Regions from separate parts of the Methylotenera sp. G11 genome, predicted to be linked through region 2. Evidence: predicted binding sites of a transcription regulator. Region 2 holds the regulator's gene; the other holds the start of a gene.
The links. The regulator sigma-54, encoded in region 2, starts transcription at its own class of promoters, with help from an activator protein. The targets are predictions, from matches to a motif close to TGGCACNNTTCCTGCT.

Region 1 (4,537 bases), 790 kb from region 2:
CGTCCGACAGGTAAGGGAAGTTGACTGCGCCGTCACCATAGAACTTCATGTAGTTAGGGTCTTTCCATTTCTTGCCGATACCATTGTCGTAATCACCGACAAAACGGCCACCGATCACATCTTCCGGTGCATTGACGTAAGCCTTGCCTGAAATGAGTTTTGCGACTGAAGCACGGTTTTCCAGCGCTTCGATATAACGGCAGGCATCCAGTATCGCCATGATCATGGCGCGGGTCGTGTTCGGGTGTTTTGCAACGAACTCGGCTGTCGTTCCCAGCACTTTTTCAGGATGGTCGGTCCAGATGTCCTGTGTCGTGGTGACGGTATAGCCTACTTTGTCGTAAATGGCGCGTGCATTCCATGGTTCGCCTACGCAGTAGCCATCCATATTGCCGATACGCATGTTGGCAACCATCTGCGGTGGCGGCACGACGATATTCTTGACATCTTTGATCGGGTTGATGCCGTTGGCGGCAAGCCAGTAGTTCAGCCACATCGCATGTGTGCCGGTCGGGAATGTCTGCGCAAAGGTGTAGTCGCGGTTTTCGTTGTCGAGCAGGCGTTTGAGGCTGCGGCCGTCTTTTACGCCTTTTTCCTTGAGCTGGTTAGCCAGCGTGATCGCCTGGCCGTTGTGGTTCAGGCTCATTAATACGGCCATGTCTTTCTGCTGGCCGCCTATGCCTAACTGCACGCCATATACCAGCCCGTACAGCACATGTGCGGCATGCAGTTCACCGTTCACTGTCTTGTCGCGGATCGCTGCCCAGCTTGCTTCTTTGCTGGGTGTGATTTTGATGCCGTATTTTTTATCGAAGCCCATCTGCGCTGCTACCACGATCGGTGCGCAGTCCGTAAGCGGGATAAAACCGATTTTAATTTCAGTCAATTCAGGGGCATCGGAACCGGCCGCCCACGCTGCACTACGGATGCCGCTGGGTACCATGTTCATCAAGGTGGCAGCGCCAAGCATGCCGGTGATGCTGTTTCTTAAAAAATCACGGCGTGCATTATTCACGATGATTTCCGGTTGTGCCTGTGCTTGTGTTGGGGCAGGTACTTTTTTATCTTGCTCACTCATTTTCAACTCCTTAAAAAATTACAAAAAACAATCCATCTGAAAACATTAAAAAAAGGCAATAAAAAAAGGCAATAAAAAAAGGCGTCAATCCGGCTGAGGCTATACTCAGCAGGAAAGACGCCTTTGTCTTGAATTTATGTATGCTCAATCTTTGAGCCACTTTTATGCCGTCATTGGCACTAAAGTGTTTACATTCAGTTTTTTTGACTTAGCCCATCGTTGGCTCGGTCAATATGCTATCGGTCACACTAGCAGCAGTTTTGCCGCATTCATCAGTTCATTCGCCAGATCCTTTATTTTAATATTTCTTTGCATCGCCATGCTTCGCAGCATATTGTAGGCTTGCTCTTCGTCCAGGCCGCGTTGTTTCATCAGCAGCCCTTTTGCACGTTCAATCAGTTTTCTTTCATTCAGCCTGTCATTGGCTTCATTCAGTTCTTCACGCAGCAGCTTGAATTCATCAAAACGTGCGATCGCCGCATCAATCACCGGCCGCAGCCGTTCATTCGGTATGCTGCCAACTACGTAAGCGCTGACACCGGCACGCGTGGCCTGCTTGATCTGCTCTTTATCGCCATCATGCGTAAACATCACAATAGGGCGCGGTTCATGCATCGTCATGACGCATATGTTTTCCAAAGTGTCGCGACTAGGCGATTCGGTATCAATGATGACAATGTCAGGCCGCAGTTCGCAGCAGGCTTTGTCCAGATTGACCGTATCCTTAAGGTGTGCGATCACCTCGTAACCGGAATCAAGTAGTGATTGCTTTAACGGTGTGGTGCGCTCTAGGTCGTTATCAACAATCATTACTTTTAACATTGCAGCTCTTTAATACAATTTTATTAATAAAAAGCAATTGTCGTGCCATCGTTTGTGTTGTTTTTAAGTGATTGAAAATAAATGAAAATTCTCATGGTTGGTGTTAACCCCATTATTTTTATCGCAATGCATGTATGCACAGTATAAGTGCGGATGCACTACTAAAGATTTATGGCCTGCATGGTTAAGTGGCTGTGAGTTGATATGATGGGCGGCTGTCTGCGGTGCATGATAGGGTGCGCACAGCCGGGCAGCGCAGTCAGGTATTTGCTGCGGGTGACAGTTTTTTTGGGAAAGCTTTGGGAGGGATGTAATGCCAGCCGCATTTTCATGTGGCTGGCTGTGGGTGGTATTGCGAGTTGTTAGACGTTAAACCTGAAGTGCATGACATCGCCATCCTGCACGATGTATTCCTTGCCTTCCAGACGCATTTTTCCGGCTTCTTTTGAGCCTTGTTCGCCTTTGTTTTTCACATATTCGTCATAGGCAATCACTTCAGCACGGATAAAGCCGCGTTCAAAGTCGGTGTGGATGACGCCGGCAGCCTGCGGTGCGGTGGCGCCTTTTTTCACGGTCCAGGCGCGTACTTCCTGCACGCCGGCGGTGAAGTAGGTCTGCAGGCCGAGCAGGTCATAAGCGGCACGGATAACGCGGTTAAGGCCTGGTTCTTCCTGCCCAAGTTCACTTAAAAAGAGCAGCTTGTCTTCGTCATCCAGCTCGGAGATCTCGCCTTCGATTTTGGCGCAGATGCATACTACAGGTGCATTTTCCGCTTTGCCGAGTGCCATGACCTTATCCAGGTGCGGGTTGTTTTCAAAGCCTGTTTCATCCACGTTGGCCAGATACATCACAGGTTTTACCGTGATCAGGCACAGCGGTTTGAGCAGTTGCAGTTCATCGGCATCCAAACCCAGCGTGCGCACGGCTTTGGCTTCATTCAATGCGGGCAGCACTTTTTCCAATACAGCCATGAGCGCAATCGCGTCTTTGTCGCCGCTTTTGGCTTTTTTGCCTTCGCGCTGCATGGTTTTTTCTACGGTTTCCATATCGGCCAGCGCCAGCTCGGTGTTGATGACTTCAATATCCGACAGCGGGTCGATCTTGTTGGCAACATGAATGACGTTGCTGTCTTCAAAGCAGCGCACCACATGGGCAATGGCATCGGTTTCGCGGATGTTGGCCAGGAATTTATTGCCTAAACCTTCACCTTTGGAAGCACCGGCTACCAGGCCTGCAATGTCCACAAATTCAACAATCGCAGGCTGAATACGCTGTGGTTTGACGATATCTACCAACGGCTGCATGCGTGGGTCAGGTACCTCTACAATGCCCACGTTAGGCTCGATGGTGCAGAATGGGTAGTTTTCTGCAGCAATGCCTGCCTTGGTAATTGCGTTAAACAGGGTAGATTTGCCTACGTTAGGTAAGCCTACAATTCCACATTTCATATTTTTTCCAGTCTGTCTTTTCGTCGATTACTGCGTTGTCTGCGTCTTCATTGCCTAGCCGTACTAATGTACTGCCTTCGGCAATTCATCCTTGCCGCCTTGTACTCAACAAAAATACAGGCGGAAAAAGGGTGTTGTTTGTATAACTATTTCTTGGTGTGCAATTTTAACATCGCACCTTCAAAGTCACCATTGAGCAATTGGCTTGTGACAGCCACGCTGTCATCAATGCATGCATTAATGGCATTCTGTTCATCTCTTGATGGTGCCTTTAGCACAAAGTTAATAACTTCGTTTCTGTCGCCAGGATGACCGATGCCCAGGCGCAGGCGCCAAAAGTCAGCGGTGCCCAATGCCGCGGTAATATCTTTCAAACCGTTGTGGCCGCCATGGCCGCCGCCTTTTTTAAGCTTTACGGTGCCAGGGTTCAAATCCAGTTCATCATGGATCACCAGAATCTGAGCCGGCGTGATTTTGTAATAATTAGCCAGCGCCGCTACGGCTTTGCCGCTTGCGTTCATAAAAGTAGTTGGTTTCAGCAACCATGTGTCGGCAGTTGGCGCGAGCTTACCGGCCAGGCCAAAGAACTTGGCATCTAGCGCCAACTTGCTGCCGCTTGCGGCGGCGAGTTGATCCACCCACCAAAAACCTGCGTTGTGGCGCGTGGCTTCGTATCTGTCGCCAGGGTTGCCCAAACCTACCAGTAATTTAATTCCGCTAGTCATTTATATTTGATTACTTTGTTTGCTCATTGCACAAATGAAAAACGCGCACTTTACTGAATAAAGCGCGCGTCATTTTCATGCAGCTTTGTAACTTAAGCTGCTGGAGTTTCTTCTGCTGCTGCTTCTGAAACACCACCGCGTGTTTTAGCGATAGATGCTACAGCTGCGTCATCACCGTGAGCCAATTGTACGAACTCAACGCCTTTTGGCAATTTGATTTGTGACAAGTGGATTGAGTGACCCATTTCCAGTTTAGCAACGTCAATTTCGATGAACTCTGGCAAGTCTTTTGCCAGGCAGCTAACGTCAGCTTCAGTCTGTACGTGAGCAACGATACCGCCGCCAACTTTAACGCCAGGCGCGATGTCAGCATTGATGAAGTGGAAAGGCACTTTAACGTGGATTTTTTCAGTTGCGCTTACGCGTTGAAAGTCGATGTGCTGGATAGTGTTACGCACTGGGTG
Region 2 (4,537 bases):
GCAGCGTATCGAATACGATGGGCGCATGGATAAAGTGCAGCTTTACACCAAGGCCTGGGTCAAGCGCGGTGCCGATATCGTGCATGGCGATTACATCATGTATGACGCCAATGCAGAATATGCAGAAGTGATTGGCGGCGGTTCACAGGCTGGCACGCCAGGCGGTACCGGCGGCCGTGTGCGTGCCATTATCCAGCCTAAAGGTAAAAAAACCATTGCGCCTGCTAAACCAGCGGAGCCTGGCGCCAAGGTCAGTTCGATAGACGGCAGTGCAGCGACGCCGGCGGTAAAAAACATGCGTTTGAGCCGTAATTTAGAAGTCAGCCCCCAGCTTAAATAAAAGAGAGCATGTGATGAGTGAACTCGTTGTAGAGAATCTGCGCAAGTCTTATAAGGCACGTACCGTGGTGCAGGATATTTCTTTGACGATAAAAAGCGGAGAAGTGATCGGGCTGCTGGGGCCTAACGGTGCCGGCAAAACCACCAGCTTTTATATGATGGTAGGGCTGGTGCCCCTGGATGAAGGCAGGATTTTGCTGGACGGCGTGGATTTAAGCCGCATGCCTATTCATATGCGTGCAAGAATGGGCTTGTCCTACCTGCCGCAGGAAGCCTCTATTTTCCGCAAGCTGACCGTGTCTGAAAACATCATGGCGATTCTGCAGTTACAGGAAATTTCTGAAGAAGCAATGCAGGAGAGGCTCGAATCACTTCTGGAAGAGCTGCATATCACGCATATCCGTGACAGTATCGCGATCAGCCTGTCCGGCGGTGAACGGCGCCGTGTGGAGATTGCACGCTGCCTGGCTTCCGACCCCAGCTTTGTGTTGCTGGATGAGCCGTTTGCCGGTATTGACCCGATTGCGGTGATTGATATTCAGCAGATTGTCCGTTTTTTGAGCTCACGCAATATCGGCGTATTAATCACCGACCACAACGTGCGTGAGACCCTGGGTATCTGCGATCGCGCTTATATCGTCAATCAGGGGCATGTGTTCGCTTCCGGTATCCCGAGCGAGATTGTGGCAAGTGAAAGCGTCAGGGAAGTTTATCTGGGTAAAGATTTTCGTTTATGAAGCAAGGTTTACAACTCAAATTCTCCCAGAATTTATCCCTTACACCACAACTGCAGCAGGCCATTCGCCTGTTGCAGCTTTCGACGCTGGAGCTGAATCAGGAAATCGACGTTCTGATGCAAACCAACCCGCTGCTGGAGCGTGGTGACGATAGCGAAGACGAGTACGGCAACCCTGTAGACCAGGCTGCGGAAGATTCGCCATTGAATAATGGCGCAGACAGCCAGACAGCTTCAGCGCAGGATGCTGCCGGCAATGCGGATGCAGGTGATTTTGATGCCGGTTTCAATGGCCAGGACTTCCAGCCCGGCGTCAGCGAGTCCGGCACTACGGAAGCGGGGCAGTTTGATGAAGCCTCCGACTTCGAGCCGGGTGCTGCAGATTTCTCCGATACATTTTCTGCTGAATTCGATGAAGAATTTGACGTGTTTTCCAATGGTAGCCGCTGGGATGAGAATAATATGCCGGCGGATGACGACAGCGATTTCAAGCAGCAGGATACATTGCAGATCAGCCTGCGCGAACACCTGTTATCGCAGCTGAAGCTGATGCCGCTGTCGGATCGTGACCAGACGCTGACCTTGCTGCTGGTGGATAGCATCAATGATGATGGCTACCTGGAACAATCCTTGGAAGAGATCGTAGAAGAAATGCCGCTGGAGCTGGAGATCGACGCGCTGGAACTGCAAACGGCGCTGCGCCATATCCAGCACCTTGATCCGGCGGGTGTCGGTGCACGCAATTTAAGCGAATGCCTGCTGCTGCAGCTTGATGCCTTGCCTGAAAATACGCCGCACCTGGCGTTGGCGCGCCTGGTGGCAGAAAAGCACCTGCCGGCATTGGGCGCGCGCGATTTTGCCAAACTGCGTAAAGAGCTGGGCTGTGACGAACAGACGCTGAAGCAGGTGCAGCTGGTCATCACCAGCCTGAATCCGAGGCCTGGAGCCGATTTCAGCCACATCGGTTCCGAGCATTATATCCAGCATGAAGTGGTCGTGAAAAAAGTCAAAGGCATCTGGATTGCGAGCCTGAATGAGAGCGTGATTCCCAAGCTCAGGATCAACCAGCTCTATGCCGGCATATTGAAACGTAACCGCGATAGCTCCAGCCAGTACCTGCAAAGCCAGATGCAGGAAGCAAAATGGATGATCAAAAATATCCAGCAGCGCTTTTCAACCATCCTGCGTGTTTCGCAGGCCATTGTCGACCGCCAGCGTAATTTCCTGGAGTATGGCGAGGTGGCGATGAAGCCCCTGGTGCTGCGCGAAATCGCGGATGAGCTGGGTTTGCATGAGTCGACGATTTCCCGCGTAACGACGAATAAATACATGCTCACGCCACGCGGCATCTTCGAGCTTAAATATTTTTTCGGCAGCTCGGTCGCGACCGACAGCGGCGGCACCTGTTCAGCCACGGCGATTCGTGCGCTGATCAGGAAACTGGTCGAACAGGAAAATCCTAAAAAGCCTTACTCCGATAACCAGATCACTGATTTGCTCGCAAAGCAGGGTATCGTGGTGGCGCGCCGTACCATTGCGAAATACCGTGAATCACTGAATATCGCGCCTGCCAGTTTAAGAAAATCGCTATAAATTTACCGCTTCAAAGCGTAAATAAAAAAATTCTTTGTTTCAATCCCACAGAAGCAAATGAACGTAGTAAACTGAAATTGTTCGATGGGTTCCGGGTTCAGCAGATCGGCTCAGGCCCTGAGAATATTTTCAAAAGGAGCAAGTCATGAATTTACAATTAACTGGTCACCATTTAGAAATAACCCCAGCATTGCGCGATTATCTTACAAGCAAACTGGCTAAAGTTAGTAATCACTTTGATCATGTGATCGATGTCAAAGTGACCATGAGTGTTGAAAAGCTCGCCCAAAAGGTAGAAGCTACACTGCATGTTCCTGGTAATGATTTACACGCGGAATGTCAGGATGAGAATATGTACAGCGCAATTGATATGCTGACTGACAAACTTGACCGCCAGGTGTTGAGGCATAAAGAGAAGAATTCAGATCACCACAAAGCGAATGGTGCCGTTAAGCATCAGAATGTTGAATAATTAACGTCTTGTTTTAATCATCATTTATGGCTCAAATAAACGTCGCTGAGCTATTCAAACAAACCCGCCGCAAGCTCAAACTCAATTGGATCGCAGGGCTGAACGGCGGGTCAAATACTCTCACTAGCGAAACCGTCACAAAACCATCACTGGCACTCATCGGCCATCTTAATTTCGTGCATCCTAACCGTGTCCAGGTGCTGGGCTGTGCCGAGATGGATTATTTACGCAGCTTGCCGACCACCGAGGCAGTACGTGCAATCGAGAACCTGTACTCAACCGACCTGGCGGCCGTGATCGTTGCCAACGGCGAAAAAGTGCCGGAATCACTTATGGCGGCTGCCGATGCGCACGCCGCGCCCTTGTTTACCTCCACTTTACGCAGCCCTGCGCTGATGGATTTCCTGAGCCATTACCTGGCGCAGGCAGTGGCAGAATCTGTCAGCCTGCATGGCGTATTCATGGAGGTGCAGGGTTTTGGTGCGCTGATTAAAGGTGAGGCGGCTATCGGTAAAAGTGAGCTCGCTCTGGAGCTTATTTCACGCGGGCATCGCCTGGTTGCAGATGACGTCGTAGATTTCTTCCGGATTTCACCTGAGCGGGTTGAAGGGCGCTGCCCGGCTTTGCTGCAGGACTTTCTGGAGGTGCGCGGCCTGGGTATCCTGAATATCCGCGCCATCTTTGGCGATAATTCAGTCAAGCCGACCAAGCCGCTTGACCTGATTATCCAGCTGGAAATGGCAGATAAACTGGCACCGCAGCTGCTTGACAGGCTGAATATCAAAACCCTGCACGAAGAGGTGCTGGGCGTCAAAGTGCCTAAGGTGCAGATTCCGATCGCGGCCGGGCGCAACATTGCGGTACTGGTAGAAGTTGCAATCCGCAACCACGTGTTATTATTGCGCGGTATTAATGCAACCAAGCAATTTACCCAGCGCCAGCAGCGTGAAATGAAAAAAAACAGATAGCGACTTTAAGTTAATAACATGAAGCAACTGATCATTGTGACGGGTCTTTCCGGCTCAGGTAAGAGTATCGCATTGCGTGCGCTTGAAGATAGCGGTTATTACTGTATCGACAACCTGCCGGCAACCATGCTGCCCAGCCTGTCAGACCACCTCACGACCGTGCATCATCATCTGGTCGCGATCAGTATCGACAGTCGGAGTGCCGCGATTGAATCGCTGCCGGATAATATCGCCCTGCTGAAATCGCAGAATGTCGACACACGCGTTTTGTATCTGGAGTCTAACGTGGAAACGCTGGTAAAGCGATTCAGTGAGACACGGCGCAAGCATCCGTTAAGCAAAGATACGACTACGCTGGCTGAGAGTATTGCTTATGAGCGGGAACTGCTGGGCAATCTCGGCAGCCTGGGGCATGTGATTGATACCAGC

Region 1: a site for sigma-54 is predicted at 1,933-1,948, ahead of GQ51_RS11055 (ANTAR domain-containing response regulator). Genes of this name have one in related genera too.

The regions. Positions count from the first base shown of each region.
Region 1 is NZ_JUHH01000001.1:2,358,327-2,362,863, forward strand. It holds gene GQ51_RS11050 (CmpA/NrtA family ABC transporter substrate-binding protein) at 1-970, opposite strand, end outside; gene GQ51_RS11055 (ANTAR domain-containing response regulator) at 1,322-1,900, opposite strand; gene ychF (redox-regulated ATPase YchF) at 2,263-3,348, opposite strand; gene pth (aminoacyl-tRNA hydrolase) at 3,495-4,073, opposite strand; gene GQ51_RS11070 (50S ribosomal protein L25/general stress protein Ctc) at 4,166-4,537, opposite strand, start outside.
Region 2 is NZ_JUHH01000001.1:1,564,813-1,569,349, reverse strand. It holds gene lptA (lipopolysaccharide transport periplasmic protein LptA) at 1-340, shown strand, start outside; gene lptB (LPS export ABC transporter ATP-binding protein) at 354-1,076, shown strand; gene GQ51_RS07215 (RNA polymerase factor sigma-54) at 1,073-2,668, shown strand; gene hpf (ribosome hibernation-promoting factor, HPF/YfiA family) at 2,814-3,140, shown strand; gene hprK (HPr(Ser) kinase/phosphatase) at 3,167-4,108, shown strand; gene rapZ (RNase adapter RapZ) at 4,127-4,537, shown strand, end outside.